DNA from 2 places in the Stenotrophomonas sp. YJH_SMC_29 genome. Region 1 is predicted to be linked to the other one. Evidence: riboswitches for the same ligand, from Rfam matches in the RefSeq annotation. Region 1 holds a riboswitch; the other holds the start of a gene.
The links. Region 1 has a riboswitch for cobalamin ahead of btuB (TonB-dependent vitamin B12 receptor). Riboswitches for the same ligand answer to the same signal wherever they lie in the genome.
Positions count from the first base shown of each region.

Region 2: another riboswitch for cobalamin. It lies ahead of AC5P9I_RS11785 (epoxyqueuosine reductase QueH); the one in region 1 lies ahead of btuB (TonB-dependent vitamin B12 receptor).

Region 1 is NZ_JCAFUK010000019.1:55,065-63,010, forward strand. Features, by position in the region: gene AC5P9I_RS17920 (TfoX/Sxy family protein) at 1-189, shown strand, start outside; gene AC5P9I_RS17925 (histidine phosphatase family protein) at 281-859, opposite strand; gene AC5P9I_RS17930 (acyltransferase family protein) at 991-2,115, opposite strand; cobalamin riboswitch at 2,175-2,398, shown strand; gene btuB (TonB-dependent vitamin B12 receptor) at 2,514-4,355, shown strand; gene gph (phosphoglycolate phosphatase) at 4,550-5,212, opposite strand; gene AC5P9I_RS17945 (class I SAM-dependent methyltransferase) at 5,277-6,068, opposite strand; gene AC5P9I_RS17950 (LysR family transcriptional regulator) at 6,065-6,994, opposite strand; gene AC5P9I_RS17955 (NAD(P)-dependent oxidoreductase) at 7,103-7,741, shown strand; gene AC5P9I_RS17960 (MBL fold metallo-hydrolase) at 7,833-7,946, shown strand, end outside.
Region 2 is NZ_JCAFUK010000009.1:107,036-114,981, forward strand. Features, by position in the region: gene purU (formyltetrahydrofolate deformylase) at 1-504, shown strand, start outside; gene AC5P9I_RS11775 (NYN domain-containing protein) at 501-1,214, opposite strand; gene pncA (bifunctional nicotinamidase/pyrazinamidase) at 1,394-2,020, opposite strand; gene AC5P9I_RS11785 (epoxyqueuosine reductase QueH) at 2,076-2,747, opposite strand; cobalamin riboswitch at 2,887-3,114, opposite strand; gene AC5P9I_RS11790 (nicotinate phosphoribosyltransferase) at 3,193-4,602, opposite strand; gene AC5P9I_RS11795 (bifunctional nicotinamide-nucleotide adenylyltransferase/Nudix hydroxylase) at 4,667-5,716, opposite strand; gene AC5P9I_RS11800 (patatin-like phospholipase family protein) at 5,910-7,802, shown strand; gene AC5P9I_RS11805 (YfbO family protein) at 7,846-7,946, shown strand, end outside.

The sequences.
Region 1 (7,946 bases):
TTGCTGGACTGCCACTGGCAGGAACTCAGTGAGCCGCAGCGTGAGGCGCTGGTGCAGGATTACGAAGCACGCATCGCCGCGCATCCGCTGAAGGCGGCCGGCCCCGCCTCGGGCCCGGTGCACGAACAGCGCTTCGATGCCGACGATGACGCTGAAGACAGCGTTGCCGAGGATGCGGACGAGGATTGATAGCACCGGTAGTGCCGGCCGCTGGCCGGCAACTGCATGATCTTCGCAGCGCTCCCGAGGCTGCCGGCCAGCGGCCGGCACTAGCGAGGGGTTACGGCTGCTGCAGTTCCAGCAGCTCGCCTGCCAGCCCGGCTTCGCCACGTTCCAGCCATACCCGCAGGCGCGTGCCGTGGTCGATGCGCAGCGCCCAGCACAGCGACATCGGCAGGCCGCAGACCTGCGACAGCACCATGCGCAGCGGGCCACCGTGGCTGACCACCAGCGTCGGCACCGGATCATCCTCGTCCAGCAGGCGGTCGAGCGCGCGCGCGATGCGCCGCTCGAAGTGGCCCCAGCTTTCGCCGTTCGGCGGTGGGAACGCATGCGGATCGGCGTGGAAGGCAGCGAGTGCATCCTCCGGCAGGTCGAACAGCGACTGCCCGTCCCAATCGCCGAAATCCAGCTCTTCCCATTCCTCGTCTGCTTCCACGTCCAGCCCGCGCGGGGTGGCCAGGGCCATCGCCGTGTGCAGCGAGCGCAGCCGCGGCGAACTGATCACCCGCTCCCAGGGCTGCGCGGCGTAGGCATCGACCAGTTCCTGCGGCAGGCGGGCCAGCTGCGGTGGATCGCTGCGGCCATCGAGGAACTCATCCCGACCGTTGCCGGCATGGCGGACCAGGTCGAGGATCATCGCTGCCGGCCGGTCTGTACCTGCCGGCGCGGCGGCGCTTCGAACAGATCAGCGGCGGGGATCGGTAGCGGTTGGAACAGGATCATGGGCAACACTTCCAGAACTGATGCCCCGCGACGGGGCGCTTCATTCTAGCGTGCGCCGCCCTCTGCCTGCCCACCTGCAGCAGCGCTGCGCGCTGGCACGGCGGGCGACATCAGCCGCTTGCCCAAGCGGATCATCGGTGCTTCTACGAATCGATGGCCGAGTGCAGCCAGCGGCAGTACCACCGACAGCGTCATCGCCGCACACAACAGATAGCCAACACTGTTGCCCTGGACGGCAAGCACCCGCGCGAACACCGGACCGAGCACCGCGATGACGATCGGATGCCCGAGATAGAGCGAGTAACTCACCGTGCCCAGCCATGCGGTGATCCGGTTCACGAGCCAACGCGGCGGGCACTGCGAGAAGCCCAGTATCAAGGCCAGGTAGCCCAGCCCCGCCAAATGCCATTGCCAGGGACCGGCGGCACCCCACGTCGTCGAGGACGCGGCCAGGAGCAGCAACAGCACACCCGCCAGGTTCAGGCGGTGTGCCCACCGCCGCGCGCGCGGCACCGGCAACCGGGCGAGTGCACCAAAGGCGTGGAAGCCCACCAGCCCCATCGCGAAGACCGGGGCATGGCGCAACCATCCGTAGTCACCCAGCGAGGCCTGGATACGCTGGCCCAGCACACCCGTCCAGGCCAGCACCACCAGCGCCAGTAGCCCGATCAGCAGTCCCCAGGCGCTGCGCGCCTTGCCGACCAAGACGTAGAGCGCGGGGAAAATGGCGTAGAACAGCATCTCCACGCCCACGGCCCAACTGGCCCACACGATTCCCGTTTCCCAGCCCGGGAACAAGTTGAAAGTGAAGGACAGGTTGGCCGCGATCTCCCCCCATGAATGGCCTACATGGTCGCCGCGGCCATCACGGAACAGGGAGAACATCAACAGCACATAGAAGAGCGGCGCGATGCGAAGGAATCGATGCAGGTAGAAGCTCAGCAGCGGTCGGCCGGTGGCTTGGTGCCGGGGCATGGTGTAGCACAGGGAAAATGCACTGATGACGAAGAACAGCGCAACCCCGGTGGCTCCCATGTGCACGGCAGGCAACCAGCCGGCCGACACCGGTAGTGCCGGTGCCGGCATTGATTGCACGTGGTACAGCACTACGTATACGGCCGCCAGGCCACGCAGGGCATCGAGAAACTGCAGGCGATCCTTCGCAACCATGGTGGCTCGCACGAACGTGAAGAGGCCGATACTCTAACGCCCCCGGCAGGCGATGACTTAGACTGCGCGCACTTCCAGGTGACCTGCGGCCACGGCCGGCAGGTTGAAACGGGAAGCCGGTGACGCGTGATTCCACGCCATGCCGGCGCTGCCCCCGCAACGGTAAGCACGTCAGTTCCAGGCAACAACGCCACTGTGCCCTGTGCATGGGAAGGCGCCTGGACGGTGGCCCCCCGGCCACCCGGCGGCAAGCCCGGAGACCGGCCCGGAAGCCTCAGGTCGCGATGCGGTGGGCATGGCGCTGGATGACCGCAGCCTGCGCTGCGGCGTCGGCGCATGCCTGCCTTCGCGGCTCCTCCCCTTCGCCACGCGGGCGTGCGTGGCACCTGGAGTCCCCCATGAAGCTGCAATCCCGAATGCTGTCCCTGGCCGTGCTGGCCGCCCTGCCCGCGCTGGCCCAGGCCGCCGATGACACCACCGCGCTCGACCAGATCCTGGTCACCGCCACCCGCACCCCGATCGCCCTGCAGGACAGCATCGCGCCGGCGCAGGTGATCGACCGCGCCCAGATCGAATCCAGCCAGGCGACTTCACTGCAGGAACTGCTGCGCGGCCGCGCCGGCATCAACCTGACCAATGCCGGCGGGCTGGGCAAGCAGAGCTCGCTGTTCCTGCGCGGCACCAACTCGGGCCACACCGTGGTGCTGGTCGATGGCGTGCGCATCAACAGCGCCGACCTCGGCCTGGCGATGTACCAGGACCTGCCGCTGGCGCAGATCGAGCGCGTGGAAATCGTGCGTGGCCCGCAGTCCAGCCTGTACGGTGCCGACGCCATCGGCGGCGTGATCCAGATCTTCACCCGCCGCACCCCGGGCGATTTCGCGCCGCACTTCCAGCTCGGCGGTGGCAGCAACGGCCTGCGCGAGGCCAGCGGCGGCATCGGCGGCGGTACCGAGCGCGGCTGGTTCGGCGCCGACATCGCCTACCAGCATTCTGATGGCATCGATGCCTGCCGCGGCTCGGCAACGCTGTTCACCGGTTGCTTTGCCGACGAACATGACCGTGACGGCTACCGCAACCTGTCCAAGAGCCTGCGCGGCGGCTACACCTTCAACGACCAGTGGAGCGTGGAAGGCAGCGCACTGCGTGCCGACGGCAAGAACCACTACGACGGCTACTACAACTACTCGGAAACCCGTCAGCAGGTGCTGGCCGGCAAGGTGCGCTACACCCCGTCCGAGCGCCTGGCATTGACCGCCAATGTCGGCCGCAGCGACAACGAGTCGGACAACTTCGGCGACTTCGGTGCGCGTGGCAGTGCGCAGACCCACCGCGACAGCGCCTCGCTGCAGGGTGACATCGGCTTGGCCGAGGGCCAGCTGCTGAGCACCGGTGTGGACTGGAGCCAGGACAACCTGGATGGCAGCAGTGCCGGCTATCTGGTCGACAGCCGTCGCAACACCGGCGTGTTCGTGCAGTACCAGGGCCGCTTTGGTCGCCACCAGCTACAGGCCAGTGCGCGCAACGACGACAACCAGCAGTTCGGCAACCATGCCACCGGCAGTGTCGGCTGGGCGATGGAACTGGGACACGGCCTGCGCGGCAATGCCAGCTACGGCACCGCGTTCAAGGCGCCGACCTTCAGCGACCTGTACGACCCGTGGAGCGGCGTGCCGACGTTGAAGCCGGAGAAGTCCAAGAGTGCCAACCTGGGGGTTTCGCAGCAGGGCCAGGGCTGGCATTGGGGCCTGGATGTGTACGAGACCCGCATCGATGACCTGATCACCTACGATGCGTCGACGTTCAGGATGCAGCAGGTGGAGAAGGCGCGCATCCGCGGCGCCGAACTGACCGGTGGCATGCTGCTGGCCGGCTTCGACCTCAACGCGCAGCTGAGCTACACCGACCCGCGCAGCCGCACCCGCGGCAGCAGCCAGTTCGACAACTGGCTGCCGCGTCGTGCACAGCAGACCGCGCGCCTGGACATCGATCGCCGCTTCGGGGACTTCCGTGCCGGCCTGACCGTGCAGGGTGCGGGCAAGCGCTATGACGACGCCTCGAATGCGGTGAAGGTGGGCGGCTACGGTACGCTGGATGTTCGCGCCGAATACGCACTGACGCCGTCGTGGTCGCTGCTGGCGCGCGCTGCCAACGTGTTCGACCGCCGCTATGAAACAGTGGCGTGGTTCAACCAGCCCGGTCGCGAGTACCAGCTGAGCGTGCGTTACCAGCCGAAATGACCGCGACGGTCATGGTGGTGCCGGCCAGCGGGCGGCAACATCATGACCTTCGGCGACGTCCTCGGGGTTGCCGGCCAGCGGCCGGCACTACCCGTTGCGTCGGCCCTGGATTGCCGGCCAGCGGCCGGCACTACCCGTTGCGTTGGCCCTGGGTTGCCGGCCAGCGGCCGGCACCACCTGTTGCGTTGGCTGGGTTACCGGCCCGCGGCCAACCCCGGCAACTCACGCAGGTCGTCGATCACTGCCACCGCATGCGCGCTGGCCAGATCCAGGCCGCGCGGGTAGCCGTAGCGCACCAGCGCGATCGGCATGCCGGCCTCTTCGGCGGCGCGGTAGTCGGTCAACGAATCTCCCACCATCAGGCAGGCGTCCACCGGCAGCGCGAAATGCGTAGCGATGTGCCGCAGCGGTTCGCCACTGGGCTTGCGCTGCGGCAGCGAATCGCCCCCCAGTACCAGCGCGAACGCATCACCAATGCCCAGGTGCTGCAGCAGGGGCGGCACCAGTGCTTCGGGCTTATTGGTGCAGATCGCCAGTGGCACGTCGCGCGCGCGCAGCTGCGCCAGTGCGTCGGCCACGCCATCGAACAGGCGCGGGCTGCGCAGCAGGCACTCGCGGTAGTGCACCATGAAGACCGGCATCACCTCGGCCAGGTCGACCTCACGACCGGCGGCGTGCACGGCCTGTTCGACCAGGCGGCGCACGCCGTCGCCGATCCAGCCGAGCACGGTGGCTTCCGGCACGCGTGCCATGCCGATGTCTTCCAGCGTGCGGTTCAGTGCTTCGGCGATATCAGCTGCGCTGTCGACCAGCGTGCCATCAAGGTCGAACACGACCAGCGGATAGGGATACGACAAGGGACGGCACCTGCACGACGTGGGGCCGCCCATTGTACGCCGCTGGTTTCTGCGCCGATCCGCCTCAGCCGATCCGGCGCGCGCGGGTGGCCAGGAACGTGGGCAGGTAGCGGTCGATCAGGAAGCGCGGCTGCGGCTGCCAGTCTTCCATGAAGCGATCGATGACGAACCCCGCATCCAGCTGGCCGCCGATCAGTTCGGTCAGGCTGTGGCCAAAAGTCAGCGCATCGCCGCGGGCGAGTTTCGCCTCACGTTCGGCGGCGGGCAGGTCTTCCAGGTCCGAATAGGGAATGGCGTACTGCGGCCGGATCAGGCCCTGCGCATCGAGCTGCGGATCGCGCGCACCGACGAACAGCACCGGGTTGTAGAAGCTGGCCATCAACATGCCATCGCGCGCGAGCACGCGGCGGCATTCGGTCCAGACCGGGCGCACGTCCGGCACGTACAGATTGGAGATGGGGTGGAACACCACATCGAAGCTGTCGTTGGCAAATACGTGCAGGTCGCGCATGTCGCCCTGCACCGTGCGCAGCCGCAGGCCGTCGCGCGCCGCCACGCTGCGGTCCTGTTCCAGCTGCCCGTCGGACAGGTCGAACACGGTGACGTCGGCCCCGGCCGCCGCCAGCACCGGTGCCTGCTGGCCACCGCCCGAGGCCAGGCACAGCACCCGACGGCCGCGCACATCGCCCAGCCAGTCCAGCGGCAGGGCGCGGGGCGTCAGGTGCACCTGCCAACGCCCTTCGCGCGCGGCGGCAATCGTTGAACTCTCCACCGGGCGCGACCATTCGCGCACTTCGCTGGCCTGGCGGTCCCAGGCAGCACGGTTGTGGTCGATCAAGGCCTGTCCATGGTTCATGTGTTCTCCTTGCCCGGTGGGCGCCAATCCAGATCCTGGAAGGCCGGGCTGGCGAAGCACTCGGCCAGGTAGTCCAGGAATCGCCGCATGATAGCGGGCTGCTGGCGGCGTGATGCGTACACGGCATGAATACCGAGTTCGTCCAGACTGAACGCAGGCAGCAGTTCGATCAGTTCACCGCTGCGCAGCAACGGTGCCACCTGGTAGGTCGGCAGCATGGCGATGCCGGCACCGGCCCGCACCGCCTCCAGCAGCAGCGACGCCTCGTTGGCACTGATGTTGCCGCCCACCGCCACCGAGAGCGAACGGCCATCGCGGTGCAGCTGCCACAGGCTCTTGCCGACGTAATGGTGGGTCAGGCAGTTGTGCGCGGCCAGGTGCTCGGGGGCAGTGGGCGTGCCGCGTGCCTGCAGGTACGACGGCGTTGCGCACAGTACCGAGCGGCAGGTGGCCAACCGCCGCGCGATCAGGCTGGAGTCGATCTGGCGCGCGATGCGCACCGCCAGGTCCACCCGCTCCTCCACCAGATTCACCATGCGGTCGACCAGCAGCAGCTCGATGCGCGCGGCAGGATGGCGCGCAACAAAGCCGGCAACGGCCCGTGCCAGGTGGCTCTGCCCGAACGACACGCTGGCGGTGACCCGCAGCGTGCCGTGTGGCTCGGGATCGTCGCTGGCCAGCTCGCCCTGCAGTTCCTCGCCGATCGCCAGCATCTGGCGGAAGCGCGCCAGCGCCACCTCGCCCGGGCCGGTCAGGCTGACCCGGCGCGTAGTCCGGTGCAGCAGGCGCGCGCCCAGCCAGGCCTCGACCTCGGCCAGGTAGCGGCTGACCATCGCCCGCGACATGTCCAGCACCTCGGCGGCCGCGGTCAGGCTGCCACGCTCGGCCACTTCGACGAACACGGTCATGGCGGTCAATCGGTCCATATGCTCGATCCATGCAACAAACAAGCGCGTTATACGCTGTTTTTCGGCCGACTGCAGGGGCCTAGAGTGGCCCCATTCCCACCCCACACCGCCCCACGGAGTCCTGCCATGAAGATCGCCCTCGTTGGTTCCACCGGCAACATCGGCCGCCAGATCGCCCGCCACGCGCTGGCCCGCGGCCACGAACTCACCGTCATCGTGCGCAGCGCGCAGGACCTCCCGGCTGAACTGGCCGGTGCGCATCCAGTGGTCGCCTCGCTGGACGACCTGGATGCGCTGGTCGCCGCCATTGCCGGCCACGACGTGCTGGCCAGTGCCTACGGCCCGCGCCCCGGCGATGACATCGGCCGTGTGGGCGAGGTCGCCGCGCAGCTGGCCGCCGCCGCACGCAAGGCCGGCGTGCCGCGCCTGGTGGTGGTCGGTGGTGCCGGCAGCCTGGAAGTCGCGCCCGGCGTTCAGCTGGTCGATACCCCCGACTTCCCGGAGGCATACAAGCCGTACGCGCTGGCCCATCGCGAGGCGTTCAACCGCCTGCAGGCAGTGGACGACCTGGACTGGACCTTCTTCTCGCCGGCCGCCGAAATCGGCCCGGGCGAAGAGCGCGGCCAGTACCGCGTGCAGCCCAAGGCCTTCCTCGCCGATGCCAGCGGCCACAGCCGCATCAGCTACGCCGACTACGGTGCAGCGTTCGTCGCCGAGCTGGAAGCACACCGGTACCCGAAGCAGATCATCACGGCCGCGTATTGATCCACGCACGTCCCTTGTAGAGCAGAGCCCGCGCTCGGCTCTACGCGAACATGCAGCCGGGCATTGGCCCGGCTCTACACAAGGAATTCCCATGCGTACCGCTGCCCTGCTGCTCCCCCTCGCCCTGGCCGCCAGCTTCACCAGTGCACCGCTGCTCGCCGCACCGGCCACCCCGGCGCCGGCGGCGTCGACGAAAGCCCAGCTG
Region 2 (7,946 bases), on a different contig from region 1:
GCGGCGGTGGCGTCCAACCACGCCGACTTCGCGCCATTGGCCGCCTCCTACCAGGTGCCGTTCCACCACCTGCCGGTGACCGCCGATACGCGCGCGGTGCAGGAGCAGCAGATCATCGATCTGGTCGAGCGCGAGCGCATCGACCTGGTGGTGCTGGCGCGCTACATGCAGATCCTGTCACCCACGCTGTGCCGCGCGCTGGCCGGCCGTGCGATCAACATCCACCACAGCTTCCTGCCCAGCTTCAAGGGCGCGCAGCCCTACCACCAGGCACACGCGCGCGGGGTCAAGATCATCGGTGCCACCGCGCACTACGTGACCGAGGATCTGGACGAAGGCCCGATCATCGAACAGGACGTGGCCCGGGTGGACCACGCGATGGCACCGCGTGAACTGGTGCGGCTGGGCAGCGATACCGAATCGCTGGTGCTGGCGCGTGCCGTGCGCCGCCATGTGGAGCACCGCATCCTGCTCAACGGGCACCGCACGGTGGTGTTCCGCTAGGGTCGGGTTGCACCCACCATCGCGTGTTCGATCACTGCCTTCCCTTCCTTCCTGTTTGCAGGCCTGGGGCAGGTGGAGCGAACACCGTCGATATGCTCCAGAAGTCCTTGGGGTATCGGAGACCACATGGGGTCCAGGACAAAGTCCACGCCTTCGCGTCGCGCGAGCTTGGCAGCGGGGATGAAGTCGGCATCACCAGCGACCAGAACAATCTGACGGACTTGTCGTTTGAGGGAAAGCGAGGAGATGTCCAGGCCGATGCGCATATCCACGCCCTTCTGTCTGACCTCCGGGTGCAGATCCTCGGGCAGGAGCGTGGAGAATGAGCGCTTGCCTTTCAGAAGTGCATCGAGCGTTCGGGAATCGGTTGTCCACGAACTGGAATCCGCGAGGTGACCAAGGCGCAGTGCCACTTTGCGTTTCTGTTTCAGGGTTTCGTGCAGATCGATTCTGAAGAGCGCCTCGGGTGAGCGCGCATAGTTGATGCAGGTGCCCGAGATCGGGTTGTGCATTCGCTTCTGCAGGGGCGGACAGTCGTAGAAGAAGATCCGATAGAGTTCCCGTCGCTGACAACCTGAGGAGGTCAGGTGCGCGAGTGCCCACCGATGGGCTACTTCCGCGGCACGTTCGGCGTTGTTGGCGTTGTGAGGTTCGATACGGCGGAACCGCTTAACGAAGTAACCACCATCGATGAGAATCGCCGTTGGCATGCCATTGCCTTCCTGCATTCATCCAATGAAAAAGCCCCCGGTTCGGCCGTCCCGCGATCTGTAGGGGGGCGTAATTGGAGGGCTGGATGGCTCATTGTGTTGCCCTTGGCCGGGCCCCTGCAAGCGGCAGAGGCGACATCCGCAGGTAGCCGGCCAGCGGCCGGCACGACCGTTGTGGGTCAGGCGATCGCGATTCCCGCCTTGCCCAGCGCCTCGCGCACCATCGCGTCATTGGCTTCGGTCACCGGCCGGGTCAGGTCCCACAGGAACTTCACCCGGAAGCCGGACTTCACTGCGTCCTGCGCGCTCCACAGCACGCAGTAATCGCGGGCCAGGCCGCACACGTGCACTTCGCGGATGCGCCGCTCATGCAGCCAGCCGGCCAGGCCGGTGGCCGGGCGCTCGCCCTCGGGGCCGTGGTTCTCGCGGAAAGCGCTGTACGAATCCACCTGTTGGCGCGTGCCCTTGCGCAGGATCAGGTCGGCCGTGGTCCAGTCCACGCCCGGGTGCAGGGCGGCACCGGCGCTGCCCTGCACGCAGTGGTCGGGCCACAGGGTCTGCGGCTGCGCGTGCAGCAGGATGCTCTCGAACGGACGCTGGCCCGGGTGCTGGCTGGCGAACGAGGCATGGTCGGCCGGGTGCCAGTCCTGGGTCGCCACCACCGTGCGGTAGCGGCGTTGCGCCAACAGTCCGGCAATGGGGGCCACCAGCGCATCGCCCTGGTCGCAGGCCAGGGCGCCCCCGGGCATGAAGTCCGGCTGCAGGTCGATCACCAGCAGGGCGACATCGGCGGGCAGGGCGGTCATGGCAGTTCCGGTACAACAGAAGGGGCGACCAGCGTGGCCGCCCCATGCGCACACGTCAATCGCCCTGCGGCGTCCCAGCGTCCTGTCCGTAGTACAGCAGGCCGATCCTGATGCGCTCGCGGCCGTTCTCGCGGCGGTGGCGGTTGGCATCGCGCAGCGAGTACACGCAGCCGCAGTACTCCTGCTGGTAGAACTGCTCGCGCTTGCTGATCTCGACCATGCGGCTGGCACCGCCGCCCTTGCGCCAGTTGTAGTCCCAGTACTGCAGGCCTTCATAGCGCGAGGCGGCACGGATGCCGCAGTCGTTGATCTGCGCCATGTTCTTCCAGCGCGAGATGCCCAGCGACGAACTGATGGTGTCGTAGCCGTTTTCGTGCGCGTACAGCGCGGTGCGTTCGAAACGCATGTCGAAGCACATCGTGCAGCGGATGCCGCGCTCGGGTTCGTTCTCCATGCCGCGTGCGCGGCTGAACCAGTTGTCGGTGTCGTAGTCGCAATCGATGAACGGAATGCCGTGCTGCTCGGCGAAGCGGATGTTCTCCTGCTTGCGCAGCTCGTACTCCTTCACCGGGTGGATGTTCGGGTTGTAGAAGAAGATCGCGTAGTCGATCCCGGAGGCGGTGATCGCTTCCATCACTTCGCCGGAACAGGGCGCGCAGCATGAATGCAGCAGCAGGCGCTTGCCGTCGGCGGGCAGGGTCAGGGTGGGGCGTTGGAACTCGGTCATCGTCGGGTGCGTCAGGGCGTGGAAGCGGGCTGGCCGGATACCGTGAACAGGACGCGCGCGGCCACACCGCCTGCGCGCGCAGGACGGCGACGGCCCCGGCACCCTCCCCGCGGAGAGTCCAGGTCGAATCAGGGGACGGTCGTGTCCCCCGGCCGGGGCCGGTATTCGGGCTGATGGACACGGGCCGCAGCCCACCTACTCCCTGCCGCTTCCCAGGCGTGAGCCCAGTGCTGTTGGCAGGATTCGTTTCCATTCACCGCTGCGGGGCAGCTCCGGAATGGGCGCGCCAGGCGCCTTCACCGGATTCCCGTTTAAATCCCTGCCACCATCCAGACACGGCAGGGATACCTTCGGCGTGTGCAAGGTGGACCTGTTGGCCGCAGGGGTCAAGCCTGGGGTCGGATCCCCGTTGACCCGCACCGGGCCCTGACTCCCGCAAACGCCTTCAGCGTCCCGCCGCCGCCCGGGCCCGGATGTCGTCCAGCCGCTGGTCGTACAGCAGGCGCCCGTTCTCCCACACGGTCACCATCGCGTCCTCGAAGCCGACCGGCAGGGTGTCGTCGCCGTTGGCCGGCAGTGACACCGTATGCAGGCTGCCGTCATCCAGGCGGCGCAGCAGGCGCATGCGGCCACGCTTGCTGGTCTTGCCGGCATCGGTGACCGGATCCTTGTATACATCGACCCACTCACCGTCGACCCGTGCCGCCGAGCACTTCAGCGCGAACTTCTGCGTGTCGCGGTCCAGTCGCTGCAGCAGGGCGCCGCCCATGCCGAAGGCCACGTTGTCGGCCGCGTAACCGTCGCCCGTGATGCGCTGCAGGATGGCGCGGATCGTGTCGGGGTTGATGCCATCGCCCTGGATCACCCGCACGTGGTTGAGCACGCGATAGCCCTTGCCGTTGATCACGTGGCCGAACGCTTCATCCAGCCGCCGCAGGCTTTCGGCCACCACCTCCACCGGGTCGCCCGAGTCGGGACGGATGACCAGGGTGGCGCCCGAGGCGATCACTGCATCGCGCAGGGTGGTACCCCAGTGCTCGCTGATCGCGCGGTAGATGTCATAGCTGTCCGACACGACCGCTACGATCGCACCGGGCTTGCCGAACTGGCGCAGCATGTTGCGGTAGGCGTCCACTTCACGCTCGCGGCCCCAGCTGGTGATGGTGCTGTGCTCGGCGGCGGGAATCGAATAGCCGGCCATCGGCGCGTGATAGTGCGCGCGGGCCAGGCACAGGGCCGATACGGTATCGGTGCCGAGGAAGTTGACCAGGTGCGCGGCACCGCCGAGCGCGGCCGATTCCAGGCTCGATACACCGCGCGCGCCGAAGTCGTGCAGCTTGAACGGCAGCTGCCCCTGCGGATCGTCGCTGGTCTGCTGCAGGGACGCGGCAATCGTCTGCCGTGCGTGCCAGCTGATGGTGGCCACGGTGACCGGATACCACACGCGCAGCAGCAGCGTTTCCAGGTACGACGGCACCCAGAACGCGGCCGGATCGGTCGACTCGATCGTCATCAGTGCCTGGTGGGTGGGCACCACGCTGCCCTCGGGCACGGCACGGATGCGTACCGGCAGGTGGCCGCCAAGCCGGTCGACGATATCGCGCCAGCCGGTCTCGTTGAACGGTTCGCCATGCGCGGCGAACACCGCAGCAGCGTCGTCGATGTCGGCGTGGGTGACCGACCGCGCCAGTGCGTCCTTGAGGATCGCCTGCAGGCCGAAGAACACCGTGCGATCGTGCAGGCCGCCACGTGATTCGACGTAGAAGAACGTGGCATCGGTACCCGGGGGGTACTGCAGCCAATGGCTGGCCTTGTAGCTGTCGGTGTTGAGGAGAAGATTATCGAGGTAGTGCATGACGGAAGCTCCTTCGCGTCGGGTGGCACCAGCGGTCTATCCGCCGGTGGGGAGGCCGGGCCTGTCAGCCGCGGCCGAGGAAATACTCCAGGATGTGCAGGTGGTCTTCGAACAGCTGCGGGCCCATGTCCAGGGCTTCACTCACCGGTATCCAGCGCGCCTTGTCGGCGTCATCGCCGCCGCGCACCGGCGGCAGCTCGCCGGCGGGGAATTCGAAGTGGAAACCGTGGGTGATGGTGCGGCCGCGCTGGCTGCGGTCGGGGTGGTCGAAGACCTGCTGGCCCTTCAGTGACCCCTTCAGCACCGGCAGCGGGATCTTCAGCCGGGTTTCCTCGCGCAGCTCGCGCAGGCAGCTGTCGAGCAGGCTCTGTTCCTGGCCGACGAAACCGCCGGGCAATGCCCACAGCCCCTTGCCGGGTTCCGAGCGGCGGCGCACCAGCAGCACGTGGCCCGAATGCACCACCACCGCATCGGTGGTGACGAAGGTCGGCGCGTAGGGCGCATCCTTCCAGGCGGCCTTGTACTGTTCGATGAAGCGGTACTCGGCCACCAGCTGGGCATAGGCCGGCGCGCTCTTGCGGAACGCTTCGAGCATGTCGAACACCGGCGCCGGCACATTGCCACGCAGCATCAGCAATGCACCGTGGAAGTCCACGTCGCCGGCCTCGAACAGGTAACGCCGCAGTTCGGTGGCCGACAGCGTGGCGGTGTGCTGCACGTCCACCAGCGGCCACTGCGGGAACTCGCGCAGGTAGTAGCTGGACGCATCCTTGTCCATGCCGATCAGGCCGACTCTGGCATCGGCGGCGGCGCCGTCGTTGCGCAGGGCGTCAGCCACCTGGCGCTGCACGTTGGCGATCCACTGTGCTTCGTTGTACAGGTGGTCACGCAGCGGGCGGATCAGCAGGCGGTCGCCATGGCCGTCGAGGGCCGCCTGGATCATCACGGCACGTTCGGCCACGGTCCAGGGATTGCGGAGGCTGCGGGGGGTATCGGCAGAGCCGACCAGGAAGATCAGCTTGCGGGCCCGGCTCAGGGCCAGGCGGGCAACGGCGGCGTGGCCGTTGTGGAAGGGCTCGAATCGCCCGATGAAGACGAGATAGTCGAATTCCATGAGAATCCCTCATGTCGTTGTGGCAGCCGCGGGTCTGTCCCTTGGCTTGCTGCAGATGCTACGCCGATGGACGGGCCGGTCAAGCCTGCAGCCACGCTTTCTGCTGAACGGCGCATTGCGTGCGCGGACTGCGCCGTTGTTCTCAGGCCCTGAGAAGCCTCTGCGCCATACTGCAACCCACGCGGCGGACGGCATGCTCGGGGGCAAGACAGTGGCGGACAAGTACTGCGATCTGGTCATGAAAGGCGGCATCACCAGCGGCATCGTGTACCCCAATGCGGTACTGGCGCTGGCCCGCGAGTATCGGTTCAAGAGCATCGGCGGCACTTCGGCCGGCGCCATTGCGGCAGCGGTGGCGGCAGCGGCAGCCTGCGGTGATCGCCGCATGCAGGCTGGCGAGCAGCTTGCCGGCGACGCCGGCTATGGCGGGCTGTCGGCGGTGTCGGCACAGCTGTCGCGGCGCGGCTTCATCTACAGCCTGTTCCAGCCGGCGCGTGGCGCGCGCGCGGCCTATCGCCTGCTGGTGGTGCTGACCGGCAATGCCAGCCTGCCGCACAAACTGCTGTGCCTGGCCGTCGCCGTATTCGAGATCGCGCCGCTGGAAGTGCTGGTGTCGTTGGCGCTGCTGCTCGGGCTGGGCGGGTGGGGCGGTGGCTGGAGCGGGGTGGCCGCGACGCTGCTGCCGTCACTGCTGTGCGCGTACGGGGCTGGCGTCGCTGGCGCGGTGCTGCGGGTGGCACGGGTGGCGCGGCGCAACCTGCTGGGCCTGTGCAGTGGTCTCGGGCGCGATGCACGCAAGCCGGCATTGACCGAGTGGCTGCATGCGTGCCTGCAGCAGTTGTCCGGCAAGCCGCTGGATGCACCGCTGACCTTCGCCGACCTGCACGATGCGCCGCGCTATGCCGGTGAGCCGGACAGCCCGCATGCGATCAGCCTGCAGATGATCACCACCTGTATCTCGCACAACGAGCCGCGCACGTTGCCGCTGGGCGGTGCACAGTTCTGGTTCCTGCGCGAGGAGTTCGAACAGCTGTTCCCCGCCAGCGTCGTGCAGTGGCTGGTGAGCCAGGCCGGCCCGCCGCTGGAGGTGGATGGGCGGCAGTATTACCACCTGCCGCAGGGCCCGAAGCTGCCGGTGCTGGTGGCCACGCGCATGAGCCTGAGCTTCCCGCTGCTGATCAGCGCGGTGCCGCTGCATGAACCCTCACGCCGCGAACGACGCTGCGAACCGACCGCCCCTGCGGCCGACCCGGAGCACAACGTGGCCGACAGCATGGAGGGGCTGACCAGTGCCGGGCAGGCCTGCGGTCCGGTGATCACCGCCTTCCGCATCTGCTGGTTCTCCGATGGCGGCATCAGCAGCAACTTCCCGATCCATCTGTTCGACGCCGCCCTGCCGCGTTGGCCGACCTTCGCCATCAACCTGGTCTATCCGCAGCACGCCGAAGCAGTGAGCCAGGGCAGCGGCAGCCGGCAGGCGCTGGAGCATGCGGTGTTCCTGCCCACCGAAAACCGCCACGGCTGGCAACGGCATTACCAGTCCATTGCCACGCCGCTGGCCGCAGCCGAACTGGGGCGCTTCCTGTTCGCCGTCGTGGCGACCATGCAGAACTGGCGCGACCTGCTGCAGGCGCGCGCACCGGGTTATCGCGACCGCATCGTGCACGTCAGCCTGCAGGGCGACGAGGGTGGCATGAACCTGGACATGCCGCAGGAGGTGCTGACCCGCATCGCCGACAAGGGCAGCCTGGCCGGTGCGCGTTTCTGTTCGTTCTCGTTCGAGAACCACTACTGGATCCGCTGGCGCAACCTGGCCTCGGCCTACCAGCGCTACACGCTGGAGGTGGCGCGCACCGATGATCCGGCGCAGCAGGTGCTGGCTTACCGCGCGGCGTATTCGATGGTCGCCCGCGGTGAACCGTCACCGCCCTCGTACAAGCTGGGCTCGGAAGACAAGCGGCTGGCCTCGCAGCAACTGTGGGGGCTGATGGTCGAGCAGGGCCGCAGCTGGGACGACCTCGGCCCTGACCTTACCGATGGGGCGCCGCGACCGCTGCCGCAGATGAAGGTGACCCCGATCTACTGAGCGCGATCGATACAATCGTGCTTCATGTTGCAGGGAGCTGTGGATGTCTGCCCGCCAGGAACTGCTGGATCTGCTTGAACGCCTCGATACCCGCGACCCGGAGCACCTGCCGGTGGTGCCACTGGCTGCGTACTTCGAAGGCAA